3 regions of the Marinobacterium sp. xm-g-59 genome follow, and region 3 is predicted to be linked to each of the others. Evidence: predicted binding sites of a transcription regulator. Region 3 holds the regulator's gene; each other region holds the start of a gene.
What was found. The regulator sigma-54, encoded in region 3, starts transcription at its own class of promoters, with help from an activator protein. The targets are predictions, from matches to a motif close to TGGCACNNNNNTTGCTNT.
Positions count from the first base shown of each region.

Region 1 (6,150 bases), on a different contig from region 3:
CCAAGATGATCACGCATCTTCTGGCGCATTGCGATCACCTCTTCACGTAACGATTCAGCATCCCTCTCTTTACAAAGGACCTTAGCACGCACCGCTTCGAATTCGGCTTTGAGCCGACTCGACCCTGCCACCACACGGGCACGAACCAGTGCCTGATGCTCCCAGGTCCAGGCTTCGTTCAGTTGATAGGCTTCAAAGGCATTCAAGGAGCTGACCAAGAGTCCAGAATTGCCCGAGGGTCGCAGACGCATATCGACCTCATAAAGCTGACCCGAGGTAGTAAAGGTATTCAATATATGAATGATGCGCTGACCTAGACGCGTGAAAAAAACGTCATTGGCTATCTCTTTATTACCGCCAATGGTCATTAGGTTACTGGGCGCATCATGCACAAAAACCAGATCCAGATCCGATCCATAAGATAGTTCAATACCCCCCAATTTACCAAAGCCGATTATGACAAAATCTTGATCGCATGGAACTCCTGCCGATCGCTGCGGCGTGCCATATTTAGTTGTCATATCGCGCCATGCGATCTGCAAAACCGCCTGAAGAATTGCTTCTGCTAGCCAGGTTAAGTAATCACTCACTTTCATCAGAGGCAATGCACCTGTGATATCCGCAGCAGCCACTCGCAGAATATGGGCATTTCTAAAGTAACGCAGCGCTTCCATTAACTGCTCAATGTCATCCTCTGGGATACGCATCAACTGCTGTCGTAACTCATTGGATAAAGCTTGTGCGTCCGGTGGATTGAACAGTGATGATGCATCAATCAGCTCATCAAGAAGGACCGGTTGATGAGCTAACTTCTCTGCAAACCATGGACTGGCTGAACAGAGCTTTACCAACTGCGCTCGAGCACTGGGGTTTTCGGCTAGCAGAAGAAGATAGGCTGAACGACGCACTACAGCTTGAATCAGCTGCAAAACCCGCTCCAAAGTCTCTTCTGCGTTTTCCACGCCCGACAGATCCCGGAGCAAACGAGGCAGCAGATCCAACAAACGCTCCTGCCCGACATTTTGCAACGCCTGTACCGTTCTTAACTGGCGCAGCGAAACCAGTGCCTTCAACGCTCGATCGGTTTCGCTGTAACCCAGCTCTGTCAGATAGTGAGCCAGCGCCTCCTGATCTGCAAACTCCTCATGCCAGAGGCCCGTAAGATGCGCATCGCTCTCAGTTTGCTCGGCATTGCCTTCCTGATCCACTGGTGCAATAACATCTGCAAAGTGCTGTGAGACTCGACTTCGATGCTCATTTAGCTCTGTTAAAAGCGCCTCTGGACTCGTAAAGCCCATGGAGTAGGCAAGGCGCTGCATACCGAGATCATCAGCTGGTAGCTCTTGGGTCTGCTTATCGGCTTGCGCCTGAATCGCATGTTCCACATTACGCAGGAAGACGTAGGCATGGGTTAGCTCTGTCACAACCACGTCTGGAATGCCGACTACCTCTGGGAGAAGTGGCAATATGTTGCACAACTCTCGTTGCTGCAAACGTGTATCACGCCCGCCGCGGATTAGCTGAAAGGCTTGAGCGATGAACTCAACCTCGCGAATACCTCCGGCTCCCAACTTAACGTTATTCTCACGACCCTTTAAACGGTTCTCACGCTCAATCATCCCTTTCATTTCACGCAAAGATTCAAAGGCGCTGTAGTCAATGTACTTACGATAGACAAAGGGGCGCAGATCCTGCATCAACTGGGCGCCAGCTTCCTTATCACCCGAGATGATACGCGCTTTGATCAACGCATAACGCTCCCACTCACGCCCCTGTGTCTGGTAGTACTGCTCCATGGCATCAAAACTGGCAACCAATGGACCAGAAGATCCAAACGGACGCAGACGCATATCGACACGGAATACAAAGCCCTCGGCTGTGGGGGCATCTAAAACACGAATCAATCTTTTACCCAGTCGTGTAAAGAACTCTTGGTTGGATAGTGAACGGCGGCCACCTTGGGTTTCGCCATTGGCGGGGAAGGTAAACATCAGGTCGATATCCGAGGAGAGATTGAGCTCATGTGCCCCCAATTTGCCCATTCCAATGACGGCCATGCGTTGCAAATTTCCATCTAAGTCCATTGGCTCACCCAGATCTTTGACTAGATCTTGGTGCAGCCAATTCAATGCTGCATCAGTAGTGGCATCGGCCAGTTCGGAGAGCATCCGGGTGGTTTCTGTTAGATCGGCCAATCGGTTCAAGTCGCGCCAAATAATTCTAACCATGGCCAATCGACGCAGGCGACGCAGCGCAACACTCAGTGCCTCTTCACTCCCCACAGCTTCAACAGCCGCCAACACTTGCGCTGTTAAAGCACCTGTTGGAAGCTCACCAACATCAAGGTTTAACTGCTCAATCAATTCGGGATGACGCTGCAGCTGATCCGCAACATAGTCAGATCCCAATAGCACTCGATCTAACTCCGCCAACCGATTGTGATCTGATTCAAGCAGATCTCTTGCTGCTGAAACCTTTTGCTGCTGTTTTTCTAGGTAGTCATTCAATATCGCTGTCACTCAAACCACTCCGAAATCTTGCCAATAGGACTAATATACTGCGTTCAGTTATAAGAGGAACAGGACTTAAATCAAATTGCACCAATACTGTGCAAAAGCTCAATTTAAGCCCTACTTTAGTATTGACCTTTGAGTCAGAATGACACAATCTTAAAAGAGTAAGCAGAGTGCTGGCGTTGGGTATTAAAGATTATTTGATCAAAACACCCCGTTATACCGTAACTTTCAGACAATTTTTAACGATGAATGTCGATGAAAATGACTCACTGAAAATTGTTGGCACACTAGTTGCTGTGGAAAAAGAACAACAACCTACTCAAAAGAGGATCTACATAATGGCTAAGAAAGCTTTACTAACCGCTTCTATCCTTGCTGCAACAATGACTGCTGGTGCAGTTCAAGCAGCTACTCTTGACGATGTTAAGAGCCGTGGCACCCTAACTTGTGGTGTATCTACTGGTCTTGCAGGCTTCTCTCAAAAAGATGAGAACGGCAAATGGAGCGGTCTCGACGTTGATATGTGTCGTGCGGTTGCAGCTGCAGTACTTGGCGATTCAGAAGCTGTTCAATACAAACCGCTAACCGCTAAAGAGCGTTTCACTGCGCTAGCGTCTGGCGAAATCGACATGCTATCTCGTAACACGACTTGGACTCACACTCGTGATACATCACTAGGTATCAACTTTGCTGGTACTAACTACTACGACGGTGCGTCATTCATGGTCATGAAAGATCTAGGCGTATCAAGCGCAACTGAGCTAGACGGTGCAAACGCATGTATCCAAGCGGGTACCTCTACTGAGCTTGCAATCGCTGACTACTTCCGTGAGAACGGCATGTCATACAAAGCGGTTACTTTCGATACCTCTGACCAAACTCGTCAAGGTTTCGAATCAGGTCGTTGTGACTTCCTAACATCAGACGGTTCTCAGCTAGCGGCACTTCGTATCGGTCTAGCTAACCCAGGCAATGCAGTGATTCTTCCCGAAGTTATCTCTAAAGAGCCTCTAGGCCCAGTAGTTCGTCAAGGCGATGACCAGTGGTTCAACATTGTTAAGTGGTCTCTAAACGCAATGATCGAAGCAGAAGAGCAGAAGGTCACTTCTGCAAACGCAGCTGACATGAAAGCGAACGGCAACCCAGCTAACAAGCGTCTACTAGGTGCTGAAGGTGAACTAGGTGCTAACCTAGGTCTAAGTGCTGACTGGGCTTACAACATCATCACTCAAGTAGGTAACTACTCAGAGTCGTTTGAGCGTAACGTGGGTATGGATTCACCACTTAAGCTAGCACGTGGTATCAACGCGTCTTGGCGTGATGGCGGTATCCTATACGCACCAGCTATGCGCTAAAACCGAAGCGATCTAAAAAGGGGCACAACAGTGCCCCTTTCTGCGTGAAAGCACTCTATTTTTAGGTTAATTCAATGTTCAAACAAAAAACCATTGAAGAGGTTAAGTCAGCGAGCCGTAAATCGAGCTCCGGAACCACCTCCAACGCCTTTTATAACAACCCACGCATCCGCGGTTTCTTCTATCAGATCGCACTGGTCGCTGGGTTGCTCTATTTCTTTGGCACCATCATTGGCAACACGCTGGCCAACATGGAAGCGACGGGGATCAAAACCGGTTTCGACTTCTTAGGCGCAGCTGCAGGCTATGATGTCTTGATGTCGTTGATCTCCTTTGAGTCGACCGACACCTACGGACGAATATTTGTTGTCGGTTTCTTAAACACCCTTTTGGTCTCGGCCATCGGTATCTTCTTCGCGACGCTACTTGGATTTATCTTTGGTGTGGCGCACTTCTCGCATAACTGGTTGATTCGTAAGATTGCTCTGGTCTATGTAGAAATCTTCCGAAACGTACCGCTTCTGCTACAGGTGTTCTTCTGGTACTTCGCCGTTCTATCCAGTCTGCCTGGCGCTCGCCAAAGCTTGAGTTTAGGCGAAGCTGTGTTCCTCAACGTTCGCGGCCTCTACCTACCTAAACTGATTGGCGGCGATCTATCATCTTTGGTCTGGATCGCTTTAGGCGCTGCCGTTGCAGGAATTTTTGTACTGCGTCGCTGGGCCAAAAAACGTCAAGAGCTGACCGGCCAACAGTTCCCTGTGCTGAAGACCAGCATCGCCATGGTGATTCTATTTCCATTAATTGTTGCAGCGTTAACGGGCTTTCCATTCACCGTTGAATACCCAGCTCTAAAGGGCTTTAACTACTTCGGTGGTATTACCGTCATCCCAGAGCTGATGTCGCTTGCCATTGCGCTGTCGGTCTACACTGGTGCATTCATTGCCGAAGCCGTGCGTGCAGGTGTGCAATCGATTCCACACGGTCAAACAGAAGCGGCTCGCAGCATTGGTTTGCGTGAGAATAAGATCATGTCATTGATCATCGTTCCTCAGGCGATGCGTGTCATTGTGCCGCTACTGAACTCCGAGTATCAGTCACTGGTGAAGAACTCTACTCTTGCGGCGGCGGTCGGTTATCCCGATCTATTCAACGTATTTGTCGGCACCGCTCTGAACCAGACGGGACAAGCGATTGAGACCATCTTCATGACCATTATCGTCTACTTTGTGGTCAATATGGTGATCTCGTTCCTCATGAACCGATTTAACAACGCGGTTGCGTTGGTGAGCAGATAGGAGCGCATAATGAAAGAATTTCAGCCTATTGCAGCCCGCCCGGCACCGATTAAAACCGTCGGTTTTACAGCCTGGCTGCGTGACAACCTTTTCTCTTCGATCCCAAACTCGGTCGTAACCCTTTCAGTCATTGCACTGCTGGCTTACTACCTACCACTTATCTTTGACTGGGCTTTTTGGTCGGCAAATTTCACCGGCACCACAGAAGATGCTTGTGTCAAAGAGGGTGCTTGTTGGGTCTTTATTAACGCTTGGTCTTACCAATTCTTCTATGGGACTTACCCTGTTGAAGAGGTATGGCGTATCAACTTAACGCTAGTGTTGCTGGTGATGGTGATTGCGGCGTCATTCACGCTACCAAAATCGATTCGCCTGAAAGCTTCAATCACCTCTTGGCTACTACTACCGATTGTGGGTATCGCTATCTTGGATGGCCGTTGGTTAGGCCTAGAGGTTGTCAGTACTGATCTGTGGGGCGGATTTACGCTCAACGTCTTTATGGCAGCCGCCAGCATCATCGTCGCCTTCCCATTCAGCTTCCTATGGGCATTGGGTCGTCGCTCAGAGATGCCATTTATCCGATCTGTTTCGGTTATCTTTATCGAGTTCTTCCGTGGTGTGCCGGTACTGTCGCTCTTCTTCATGGGCTCAGTGATGCTGCCACTCTTCTTTGCTGAAGGAACGAACGTCGATAAGTTGATTCGTGTCTGGTTGGTATTGATCTTCTTCATGTCAGGTTACATGGCGGAAGTATTCCGTGGTGGATTCCAAGCTGTCCCCTCTGGTCAATACGAAGCGGCCGATTCGATCGGCCTTAGCTACTGGCAGAAGATTCTATTGATCATCTTGCCGCAGGTTATCAAAGTGTCGATGCCCAACATTCTGGCAACCTTTGTTATGCTGTTTAAGAACACAACCTTCTTGTTGATCATCGGCATCCCGGAAGTCGTTCAAACACTGCAGACAGCTCTGTCTAACTCCTAC
Region 1 is NZ_WBYR01000016.1:673-6,822, forward strand. Features, by position in the region: gene glnE (bifunctional [glutamate--ammonia ligase]-adenylyl-L-tyrosine phosphorylase/[glutamate--ammonia-ligase] adenylyltransferase) at 1-2,519, opposite strand, end outside; gene XMG59_RS11575 (amino acid ABC transporter substrate-binding protein) at 2,855-3,871, shown strand; gene XMG59_RS11580 (amino acid ABC transporter permease) at 3,946-5,166, shown strand; gene XMG59_RS11585 (amino acid ABC transporter permease) at 5,176-6,150, shown strand, end outside.
Region 1: the regulator sigma-54 is predicted to act here: its motif matches at 2,797-2,814, upstream of XMG59_RS11575 (amino acid ABC transporter substrate-binding protein).

Region 2 (6,150 bases), on a different contig from region 3:
GAATCGATTCTAGATTCGATTGGGCAGCCATTTAGACGTGGGGCCAACTCAGGCGGTTACGGTTTGGGTTTGAGTATCGTGACTCGAGCGACTGAACGCGTCGGTGGGGAGGTTCAGTTCCAAAACCTCGCGCCAACGGGGCTTCAAGTAGATATAAAAATGCCGCTAGCGAACTGATCGGTAGCGGCATTTTTGAAATGGATCGAAGCTTAAAGCGCTTCTGAACCCGTCTCGCCAGTACGAATACGTACCACTTGCTCAACTGGCATAACGAAGATTTTACCATCACCGATCTTGCCAGTATTGGCCGTAGAGCTGATCGCTTCAATGACTTGATCTAGCATGTCGTCGTCGATCGCGACTTCAATTTTTACCTTAGGAAGGAAGTCCACTACGTACTCGGCACCACGGTAAAGTTCTGTGTGACCTTTCTGACGACCGAAGCCTTTAACTTCAGTCACTGTAACACCTTGGATACCAATGTCAGACAGCGCTTCGCGCACATCATCCAGTTTGAACGGTTTGATAACTGCCGATACCAGTTTCATAGTTTCTCCTTGTTGAACTGGGCAGGCAAAACTGTCCCAATTCGCTGTAAATTTTCATCCATTATGTACATGGATGGTTTAACCTTCAAGTTTCCTGATCAACCTGTTTGTCCAGAAACAAAAAAAACCCTACCTGGGGGTAGGGCTGAGAAGAGGGGTGTATCGCTACACCCCGGGTTTCAACAGAAACTGAGTTTCATTTTACTTACGTGAAGTGACGAACTCTGGGTACGCTTCCATACCACATTCAGAGATATCGACACCTTCGTACTCTTCCTCTTCAGTCACTCGGATGCCCATCACAGCTTTGATGATGCCCCAAACCACTAGGCTGACAACGAATACCCATACGAAGATTGTTAGGGCGCCGATGATCTGGCCAGAGAAAGTAGAACCGTCGTTTGTTACTGGTACTAGTAGTAGACCAAGAAGACCTACAACACCGTGTACAGAGATCGCACCGACAGGATCGTCAATTTTTAGTTTATCCAGCGTTAGGATAGAGAAGACAACCAGAACACCACCGATCGCACCGAAGATGTGAGCTTGTAGTGCAGAAGGGGTTGAAGGCTCTGCTGTGATCGCTACTAGACCTGCTAGTGCACCGTTAAGTGCCATTGTAAGGTCCGCTTTGCCGAACAGTAGACGCGCTGTGATTAGTGCTGCTACTACACCGCCAGCCGCAGCTGCGTTAGTGTTCATGAAGACAACGGCAACTGCGTTTGAGTTCTCAACGTCAGACGTTGCTAGAACCGAACCACCGTTGAAGCCGAACCAACCCATCCAAAGGATGAATGTGCCCAGTGTTGCCATTGGTAGGTTAGCACCAGGGATCGCATTGATCTCACCGTTCTTACCGTATTTGCCTTTACGTGCGCCAAGCATTAGGACACCTGCTAGTGCTGCTGCAGCACCTGCCATGTGGACGATACCTGAACCCGCGAAGTCAGAGAAACCAAGATCACCTAGAGTGTACATGCCGAATACAGCGTTGCCGCCCCAAGTCCAAGAACCTTCCATTGGGTAGATGAAGCCTGTCATCACAACCGCGAACGCTAGGAACGCCCATAGTTTCATACGTTCAGCCACTGCACCCGATACGATAGACATTGCTGTTGCAACGAATACCACCTGGAAGAAGAAGTCAGCTGATGGCGCGTAGGTCCACTCATCGGCAACACCGTCACCCGTGATGCTAGATAGGAAGTAGTCACCGCCGTACATGATCGCGTAACCGCAAACGAAGTACATGATGCAAGAGATCGCGAATAGCGCGATGTTCTTAGTTAGAATTTCAGTGGTGTTCTTAGAACGAACAAGACCTGCTTCTAGCATTGAGAAGCCTGCCGCCATCCACATAACCAGCGCACCACACACCAAGAAGTAGAAGGTATCGAGTGCGTACTTCAGCTGGGTAACATCACCAGCTGTTGTATTCAAAAGTTCTTCCATTGTTATGCCCTCCAATAAGGCCAAAAATCAAAACGTTATAGAGCTTCGTCGCCGGTCTCACCGGTACGGATGCGAACCACTTGTTCAAGCGCTGAAACAAAAATCTTACCGTCGCCAATTTTGCCGGTTTGCGCAGCATTGGTGATCGCTTCGATAACCTGATCTACGATCTCATCAGAGACAGCAGCGTCTAGGCGAACTTTAGGTAGGAAGTCCACAACATACTCTGCACCACGGTAGAGTTCGGTGTGGCCTTTTTGACGGCCAAAGCCTTTAACTTCAGTCACGGTGATACCTTGTACACCGATCTCTGATAGCGCTTCGCGCACGTCGTCAAGCTTGAATGGCTTAATTACGGCTGACACTAGTTTCATCAGATTTCTCCTTAATGTGAAAAGGGAGGATTAATTTTTTCCTGTGAACTCTATTTGCGAAACTTGTGCCAACTTTTAAAAATAACTTATAAAACATTGACTTATAAATTTTTCATGGGTCTCTTTACCGTTTTATCAACCTTTATAGTGCACGCCAGTATGCACCACAAAAGTGCATGCACTACTTTGGTGCGCCATATTGAGGCTAAAATAGTGATCATAGACGCTTGTCTTAAAAGGGTTCTGGTATAGTGCATCTATTGAGACGCATATCGATGTTAAAGGGGGCTGAGATGCTTGATCCTAAGATGTTTGAAAACCTAAGTCAGACGATGACCCAATTCCTTCAGGGTAACTCATCACTTCCAGGTCAGGAGGCGATGCAGCAGCAAATTAAAACTGTACTTCAATCAAGTTTTGCTAAACTGGATTTAGTCACTCGGGAGGAGTTTGACGCTCAGGCCGCTGTACTTCAGCGAACTCGAGAAAAATTAGAGCAGTTGGAAGCGATGGTTGCTGAGTTGGAGTCAAAAGAGTCCTAAAGCAACGCTAGGCCAACTGCAGGACCCAAGGATGGCGTCATGGCATTGGCAACTCTTTATAGCCGAGCTCAGCTCGGTATCGAGGCACCTCGCGTTCGCGTTGAAGTGCACCTTTCAGGAGGCTTACCCTCCTTTGCAATTGTGGGTATGGCAGAGACCGCGGTGCGTGAAAGCCGCGAGCGTGTGCGCAGTGCACTGTTAAACGCCGGCTTTGAATACCCGCAACGACGAATCACCGTTAACTTATCACCGGCCGATCTCCCCAAAGAGGGCGGACGCTATGACCTAGCCATTGCGCTTGGCATTCTGTTGGCATCCAATCAGCTTAAAACAACTCACCTGCAGCAGGCAGAGCTCTACTCAGAATTGGGCTTGGACGGCAAACTGCACCCTATTAGAGGCCTATTTCCGGCCGCCTATGCCTGTGCTGAAGCGGATTCACTGATTGTTATTGCCCCCGATAATAGCCAAGAAGCCTCTCTCGCGGGTGCTAAGCAACAACTTTCAGCTAAGACGCTGTACGATCTATGTCAGGCGTTGAGTGCTGAAAAGCTAGCTGAAATAGACCCTCAACCCCCAGTTCATTATCCGCCGAGTTACCCCGTAGATCTTTCAGAAGTTCGGGGACAACCGATGGCCCGTCGTGCCTTGGAAGTGGCCGCCAGTGGAATGCATAACCTGCTTTTGAGCGGTCCTCCGGGCAGTGGTAAAAGTATGTTGGCCCAAGCACTGCCATCGATCCTACCGCCACTTTCGCAATCCAGTTGTATCGAAACGGCCAGTATCTATTCGGTCTCGGGTTTGCCGGTCGAGCGATTGTTTCGGGGTGAACGACCCTACAGAGCACCGCACCACAGTGCCTCATCACGGGCGATGGTGGGGGGTGGATCTTCCCCTAGGCCGGGTGAGATCTCACTGGCGCATCAAGGGGTTCTATTTCTGGATGAGCTGCCAGAATTTCCCCGTTCTGTTCTGGAAGTTCTGCGAGAGCCGCTTGAAACCGGTGAGGTCAGTATTTCTAGAGTGGCGGGCACGCTGACCTACCCTGCGCGTTTCTCTTTGATGGCGGCGATGAATCCTTGCCCCTGCGGTTACTACGCTGATGGGACCGAGCGATGTCAGTGTTCTCAGGCTCTAATCGATCGATATCAGGGTCGAGTCTCTGGCCCATTGTTGGATCGATTTGATATGCGTCTGGCTTTGAGTGCGGTGCCCACAGAGGAGCTATTACTGGGCGAATCGCATGAGGAGTGCTCTGACGCAGTTCGTAAGCGAGTTAGTCAGTGTCAGCAGCGACAGTATGATCGGCAGGGCAAGCTCAACTCTGAGCTAACAGGCAGTGAAGTCCAAAAAGAGCTGAATGCTTCAGAGTCATTATCAAAAGAGTTTATGGTGATAGCGACACGCTTACAGCTCTCCGCTAGGGCTTGCCATAGAGCACTTCGCGTGGCTCGCACACTGGCGGATATGAATGCAGATCAGGCGATCGAAAACAGCCACATTATGGAGGCGCTCAGCTATCGACAGCTTTAACTGATGAGCAGATCTTGGGCTTGCTGATGTCAGGGTGTACACTGTGCGCCCTAATATCGAGTCTGCTCATCAAACATGTCACGCCTTAACCCCCGTCAGAAAGAAGCCGTCGAATACATCAGTGGTCCACTGCTGGTATTGGCTGGCGCTGGCTCAGGGAAAACCAGTGTCATCACGCGAAAAATCGCTTATCTCATTGAAGAGTGCGGCATTGAGGCGCGCCACATTGCGGCGGTTACCTTTACCAACAAAGCCTCGCGTGAGATGAAAGAGCGAGTCATGTCGCTGGTGGAGGGTAAAGCGGCACGCGGTTTGATTGTCTCAACCTTCCACAATCTTGGTCTAACCATCTTGCGCCGTGAGCATAAAGCGCTCGGAATGAAGCCAGGCTTTTCGTTGTTTGATGACCAAGACAGTCGCATCTTAATTCGAGATCTTCTAGTCCATCACGATGAGGACACGGATAAGATCAATGTCGTTCAGAGCCAAATCTCCTCTTGGAAGAATGAGATGATCACGCCTCAACAGGCTCTGGAGACTGTCTCAGAGCCGATCGACATTCTCTGCGCCAGAGCCTATGAGGCATATGAGCGCCACCTTCGTGCCTATAACGCGGTCGATTTTGATGATCTTATTTTGGTGCCTGTGCGGCTGTTTGATCAAAAGCCAGAGGTGTTAGAGCGTTGGCAAAACCGCATTCGCTACTTGTTAGTCGATGAGTACCAAGACACCAACTTGTCACAGTACCGTCTAGTTCGACAGCTGGTGGGGCATCGTACAGGTTTAACCGTCGTAGGTGATGATGATCAGTCGATCTACGCATGGCGTGGTGCTCGTCCAGAGAATCTGGCCCAACTGCAGCACGACTTTCCAAGTTTAAAACTAGTAAAGCTAGAGCAGAACTATCGCTCTACAAGCCGCATACTCAAGGCGGCTAACACCTTGATTGCGAACAACCCCCACGTGTTTGATAAGACGCTGTGGAGCGAAATGGGCATGGGTGATCCGCTGCGTCTGATACACCTACCCAGTGAAGATGCGGAGTGTGAGCGCATCGCGACCGAGATTCTGGAACGACACCTGCGAGAGCGCGCACCCTTTAAAGATTTTGCTGTGCTCTATCGTGGCAATCACCAAGCCAGGTTGCTCGAGATTAAAATGCAGAACTTTAAGGTGCCTTATAAGCTCAGCGGCGGCACCTCGTTCTTTGCTCGCGCCGAGATCAAAGATTTGATGGCTTACTTCAAAGTGTTGATCAATCGCGACGACGATAACGCCTTCCTTCGTATCATCAACTTGCCGCGTCGAGAGATCGGACCTACCACACTGCAGCAGCTCGGGGAGTATGCAACCGAGCGACATATCAGCATGTTTGCAGCGGTCGATGAGTTGGGTATCGAGCAGGTTATGAAGCCCAACGCGCTGGCTCGGCTGCGTGCCTTTACTGAGATGATAGAGCGTTTGCACTCACTCTGTTTGGGGTCGGATCCCATTGGGGCGATTCGTGAACTGATCGCCGAAATTGGCTACGAAGAGTGGATTACCGCTAACGCCTCAAGCGATATTATCGCGGAAAAGCGTATTCAGAATGTCTGGTTCCTAGTCGACTCCCTTCGTGCCTCCTTGGAGCGTATCCAAGAAGATGATCCAGATGCGGGCATTGAAGAGGCGATTGCGCGACTTGTGCTGCTCGACTTGCTA
Region 2 is NZ_WBYR01000003.1:183,563-189,712, reverse strand. Features, by position in the region: gene XMG59_RS05295 (HAMP domain-containing sensor histidine kinase) at 1-177, shown strand, start outside; gene glnK (P-II family nitrogen regulator) at 210-548, opposite strand; gene XMG59_RS05285 (ammonium transporter) at 750-2,000, opposite strand; gene glnK (P-II family nitrogen regulator) at 2,036-2,374, opposite strand; gene XMG59_RS05275 (accessory factor UbiK family protein) at 2,668-2,916, shown strand; gene XMG59_RS05270 (YifB family Mg chelatase-like AAA ATPase) at 2,956-4,449, shown strand; gene rep (DNA helicase Rep) at 4,525-6,150, shown strand, end outside.
Region 2: the regulator sigma-54 is predicted to act here: its motif matches at 2,428-2,445, upstream of glnK (P-II family nitrogen regulator).

Region 3 (6,150 bases):
TTATCCATTCTGTCAGCAAAGCGAGATGCAAGGCTCTCCGCAATGTATACAGAGCGATGTTGGCCGCCCGTGCAACCAATGCCAACAGTAACATAGCTTCGATTATTTGTTTTGAAATGGGGAATCCACTTCACAATGAACTGCTCTATGTCATTAATCATTTCATTCACTTCATCGGAAGCGTTGAGAAATTTTTTAACCGGTTCATCTTTCCCAGAGAGAGGGCGCAACTCTACAAACCAGTAGGGGTTAGGAAGCACCCTGACGTCAAAGCTGAAATCAACATCTAATGGAACGCCGTGCTTGAAGCCAAAGGATTCAAACTGCAAAGAGAGCGCTTGCTCTTTACGCTGTGCTACCCTCAATTTAATGGTGTCACGCAGTTCATAGAGTGAAAGCCGAGTGGTATCAACTCTCATGTCTGCAGAACTTGCAATGGGCTCAAGCAGATCTCGTTCTAAGGCTATTGCCTCTTCCAGTCCAATATCTTGGTTGCTCAGCGGGTGTTTTCTTCGAGTGGCGCTGTATCGTTTCAATAGGGTCGCTTCTGATGCGTCAAGATAAGTGATCTCGATGCCTATGTCTTCTCTAGCCCTCAAGGATTCCATGATCTCTGGGAAGGCTTTTAGGTCTGTATGCTGGTTGCGGGCATCAATGCTCACAGCAATCAGGGGTGCGTTATTCTGGTCGTTAAGCATCTGCTCGACCAACGCTGGCAATAGCGTCGCCGGTAGGTTGTCTATGCAGTAGAACCCAACATCTTCAAGTGCTTGCAAGGCGGTACTCTTCCCTGAACCACTGCGACCCGAGATAACAACGACTCTCATGATTAGACCTTTGATAGCTCAGTTGCTTTATTGAGTAGGGCCTCAGAATTCGTGCAGTCTCTAAGTGAATTAAGGGCTTCGGGCTTGCTGAACAGCTCGGCTAAACCAGCCAGTGTCTTAAGGTGCTCATCATTTCCATCATCGGGCACGATCAGTGCGCAGACAAGATCGACCGGCGCTGAATCGATTGAATCAAAATCGACACCGCCATCGAGTGTGATTAAGCAGGCGGATGCTGTTGAACAGCCCGGAATTCGACAGTGGGGTATACCCACGCCAGAGCCAATTCCTGTACTGCCTAATCGTTCACGATTAAGAAGGCCTGTAAAAATTTCATCTTCTGTTACGCCATCAACTGAAGAGGCCAGCTTTTCGCTGGCCACTTGAAGAAGGCGTTTTTTACTGGCGACTGACTCCCGGCAGGCGGTTGTTTCAGTCGTCAGTAGGTCACCTAGTTGCATGTTGTCGTTCGTTTATTTGTGAGATTTCATTTTTTCTTTATGCTTGATGATTTGGCGATCAAGCTTATCCACTAAGCCATCAATCGCTGCATACATGTCATCATGCTCATCAGAAGCTACCACTTGGCCACCGGCTAAGTGAACATCAGCCTCGGCTTTTTTACCCTGCTTTTCGACACTGAGAGTAACTTGTACATTCTGAATGTTGTCGAAGTGACGTTCTAGCTTATCGAACTTGTTACGTACGTATTCACTTAGAGCTTCAGTCAGGTCCACGTGATGACCAGTAATATTTATCTGCATATGACTTCTCCTCGTCTTAGGCGGAGTGAAAAAATGAGGCCGCCCACCTCAATTAAACCAAACGCTTTCTCTCATTTGAAGGTGGAATGTTGAGAACTTCGCGATATTTAGCAATGGTTCGTCTTGCAACATTCACCCCCTCTTCATCTAGTAGTGTAGCAAGCTTACTGTCACTTAGTGGCTTGCGAGGGTCTTCTTCTGAAATTAATTTTTTAATGATTGCTCGAATCGCAGTTGATGATGCACCACTGCCGTCACTGGTAGCCACCTGACTCGAAAAGAAATATTTCAATTCAAAGACACCGCGCGGGGTGTGCATGTATTTTCGAGTTGTAACACGGGAGATGGTGGATTCATGTAGATCAACGGCTTCAGCAATGTCGTGAAGAATAAGAGGCTTCATCGCCTGTTCACCCTGTTCAAGAAAACCGATCTGTCTGGAAACGATCTCCGTTGAGACCTTTAAGAGGGTCTCGTTGCGGCTTTGTAAACTCTTTATGAACCAGCGTGCATCCTGGAGATGGTCTTTTAAAAATTGGTTCTCCGCGGAGTTGTCTGCACGTTTAATCATGCCTGAGTAGACATCATTGATACGTAACTCAGGAACTACGTCGTTATTTAAAGTGAGTGTCCACTCCCCAGCGCGTTTACGCACGATCACGTCCGGTACGATGTAATCAGTATCACCCAGATCTAAAGAGTCTCCTGGTGTTGGGTTAAGTGATTGAATCAACCTAACCACCTCTGACAGTTGCTCCTCTTTGAGCCTCATACGGCGCATCAAAGATTTAAAATCTCGACTGCCCAACAGGTTTAAATAGTCGGTCGCTAGGCGCAGTGACTCTGCGCGCCAAGGTGTCTCTATGGGTAGCTGTCTTAACTGGATTTTCAAACACTCTGCAAGATCACGGGCACCGACACCGGGTGGGTCAAACTGTTGAATGCGGTGAAGTACTGTCTCCACCTCATCCATTTCCACTTCAAAAAAGAGTTCAGGTAGTTCCTCTTGGCAGTTAAGAAGAATGTCCTGCAGATCGGTGATCAGATAGCCACGATCATCGATAGAGTCGATAATCATCTCAGCAATGTATCGATCAACATCGCTGAAATTAACCAGATTCAGTTGCCAGTTAAGGTGGTCTTGGATGGGTTCAACCGCAGTGTCATTATCACCTGGCATCCAATCATCATCACGATTGGAATTTGAAGAGCTTTGGTAAGTATCGTCCCATTGACTGTCGGTTGAAAGCTGTTCAGGTATGTCATCAGTAGACCAGCTATCTTCCGGCTGAGACGATTCGAACGTCTCTTCGATCTCTGAATTAGATTGGGTCTCATCTAAGGTTGATGACTCTTTTTGCTCAATGCTTTGAGAGTTCTCTTCACTCTGATCTTCTTCATCGGCTACCTCCAGTAGTGGGTTACTATCGAGTGCCTCTTGAATCTCTGTCTGTAGCTCTAAGGAGGAGAGTTGCAGCAATTTGATCGCTTGCTGCAATTGTGGGGTCATGGACAGGTTCTGTCCGACTTTGAGCTGTAAAGAGTGCTTCATTAAAATGATAATTACTTAAAAGTGTGAGAGTTACAAGCGAAAATCATTGCCCAGATAAGCCTCTTTAACGGCTTGATTCATCATGATCTGCTCAGGCTCACCCTCTGCAAGAATGTTACCCTCACTAACGATGTAAGCCCGTTCGCAAATGTCGAGAGTCTCTCTGACATTGTGATCTGTTATCAGGACGCCAATACCTCGATCTTTAAGGTGTCTGATGGTCTGTTTGATGTCGCTGACAGAGATGGGGTCTACACCAGCAAAAGGCTCGTCCAGTAGGATGAAGTCAGGATCGTTTGCTAGGGCTCTTGCAATCTCAACTCGGCGTCTTTCACCTCCGGATAGGACCATCCCTTTGGACTCTTTGATGTGAGTGATATGAAACTCTTCAAGCAGTGACTGAGCTTTCTGGTGCTGTTGATCTTTGGTGAGATCTTTTCTCTGCTCCAGTATGGCCATCAGATTGTCGTAGACACTCAGCTTTCTGAATACAGAGGCCTCTTGCGGAAGATAGCCTAAGCCGCGTTTTGCGCGCTCATGAATAGGCATTCTAGTGACGTCGTCGCCATTGAGGCGAATGTTGCCTCGATCCGCTCTGACCAGACCTACAATCATATAGAAGCAGGTTGTCTTACCCGCTCCGTTGGGCCCAAGCAATCCTATAATCTCACCGGGCTCAACAGTGACGGACACATCTTGAATAACAGAGCGTCCTTTGTAGCTTTTGGCTAGGTGGAGGGCTTCGAGTGAACTCATGGTTAGTTATCTTTTTTAGGCTGAAGAACCATTTTGACACGCTGGCTTCCGCTCTCACTGCTAAAGGCTTTTACTTTAGAGTTCGCCATGTCGTAATTAATTTTAGCCCCAGTGAACTCGTCACCACCCTGAGTCACTCTAGCGTTCCCCGTAATTAACAGCAGTTGAGAGCTTACTGTGTAATCCAGAGTTGAGCCGGTTGCATAGGTAATCTCTTGGTCCAGTTGAGGGCGTTGTTCGAAGTAGGCTGGAGCACCTTTTGAGATGATCTGATTGATGGTGTCATCATTACCACGTAACAGATCGACGGTTTCACCTTTAAGCACCATTGATCCCTGGGTGATGATGACGTTGCCTGTGTATCGAGTGACTCCTTTGGCCTCATCAATATTAGCTGAGTCTGCCTCAACGTAGATAGGCTCGTCTCTATCGGTTGGCAGCGCTAAAGCTGATCCACTAAGAACAACTGTAAAGGCTAGAAATAGGTTACTGGTCAGTGCTCGAAGCGACATAGGCCCCCCTCACGGTTGAATGAAGATCTAAGGTTTTTAATTCCGTATTCAGTGTCATGCCAACCCCTTTGGTTGAACCCTGGTTGTTCAGAAATTCGACGGCTACATCACTGGTCGCCAGATTCTGTTCTGGAAAGTAGCTCAACTGCTCTGTGAAGAGTGCAGTGTCTTTCTCAGAATCTGGATTATGGTGAAGCTCTACACTGCCTTCAAGGTCTAGTTGACTGTTATCGTCCGCAAAATAGCCTAGACCAGCATTGATGGTGTGTTCAGTCGTGCCATCTTGGCGATAGCCTACGGAGAAAGGTGTTGTTAACTTCATCTGTTCTGAGTTAACTAAATGCTCTGCTCGCGGGGTGTGGGTGACAGAGCTTAGATTGCCCGCTTCAGACCAACGAGTGAGAGTGGCGTCAGTTACAAAAAAATCAATTCTGTTTGGGTTCTCTTTAAGGAGTACGCCCTCTTCAATATCGCCTTGATTCAATAACAGTGTGAAGATCAAAAAAAGAGCAATCAACGTCGACGCAATGGCTAATCGAATTTTCGCTCTGAGATTAGTGATCACTTAAATCGCTCCAACGCGTTGTCTAGCGTACCTTGGCAAGCCATGATCAATTCACACAGCTCACGTGCAGCTCCGCGACCGCCTGATTGAGTCGTAATATGATCAGCGTTCTCTTTTACGAGCCAGTGACCGTTCGGAACGGTGACCCCAAAGCGTGCGGCTATAATGGCAGATAGGTCAGGTAAGTCATCGCCGATATAGGCCGTGTTTGAAGCGTTAAAACCGGTGTTTTTCCAAAGCTCTTGAAGCGCGGTCAATTTATCTTCTCGGCCTTGCTGTATGTAATTGATGCCTAGTGACTCAGCGCGTTGGATGACTTGATTAGATTGTCTACCGGTAATGATGGCGGTTTTTACGCCGGATTCCGTTAACAGCTTAATGCCAAGGCCGTCCAGTATATTGAAGCTCTTAATCTCACTGCCATCGGCTAGGAAGCTAAGATTGCCCTCGGTCAGTATGCCATCAACATCCATCACCAGTAGTTGAATGGGTTTGATTAGTGCTATCTGTTCTTCTGTTGGATTGGGACGCATTAGATGACCCCTGCTTTTAACATATCATGCATGTTCAATGCCCCAGCAACTCTCCCTGTCTCATCTAAAGCAATGAGTGCATTAATTTTTTTATCTTGCATGATCTGTAAAGCTTCGGCGGCTAACATCTCAGGCGTCACCGTTGTGAAACTCTTTGTCATGACAGAGTCGATTGAGGCTTGATTCAGATTAACGCCTTGGTCAATGGCACGGCGGAGGTCCCCGTCGGTAAAAATGCCAAGAGGTTGGAGTTCTTCATCCACAACGGTTGTCATTCCCAGGCGTTTTTGGGTGATCTCCAAAAGCGCTTCTTGAATGGGAGTGCCTGGTGCAACTGAGGGAACTTCGTCTCCAGAGTGCATTAAATCACTCACTTTCAACAGCAGTCGACGACCCAGCGCACCGCCGGGGTGTGAAAAGGCAAAATCTTCTGCACTAAATCCTCTCGCCTCTAAAAGAGCCGTTGCGATCGCATCGCCAAGCACCAGTTGTGCGGTTGTACTGGAGGTGGGGGCAAGATTAAGTGGGCAAGCTTCGCGTTCGATAGGGGTCACAAGGCTGATATCAGCACTGGTTGCCAACGCTGAATGGGGTTTAGAGGTGATTGAAATGAGCGTAATCCCTTTGCGTTTAAGCAGAGG
Region 3 is NZ_WBYR01000002.1:120,435-126,584, reverse strand. Features, by position in the region: gene rapZ (RNase adapter RapZ) at 1-827, opposite strand, end outside; gene XMG59_RS03075 (PTS sugar transporter subunit IIA) at 830-1,288, opposite strand; gene hpf (ribosome hibernation-promoting factor, HPF/YfiA family) at 1,301-1,591, opposite strand; gene XMG59_RS03065 (RNA polymerase factor sigma-54) at 1,644-3,143, opposite strand; gene lptB (LPS export ABC transporter ATP-binding protein) at 3,174-3,899, opposite strand; gene lptA (lipopolysaccharide transport periplasmic protein LptA) at 3,902-4,411, opposite strand; gene lptC (LPS export ABC transporter periplasmic protein LptC) at 4,386-4,976, opposite strand; gene XMG59_RS03045 (HAD family hydrolase) at 4,973-5,509, opposite strand; gene XMG59_RS03040 (KpsF/GutQ family sugar-phosphate isomerase) at 5,509-6,150, opposite strand, start outside.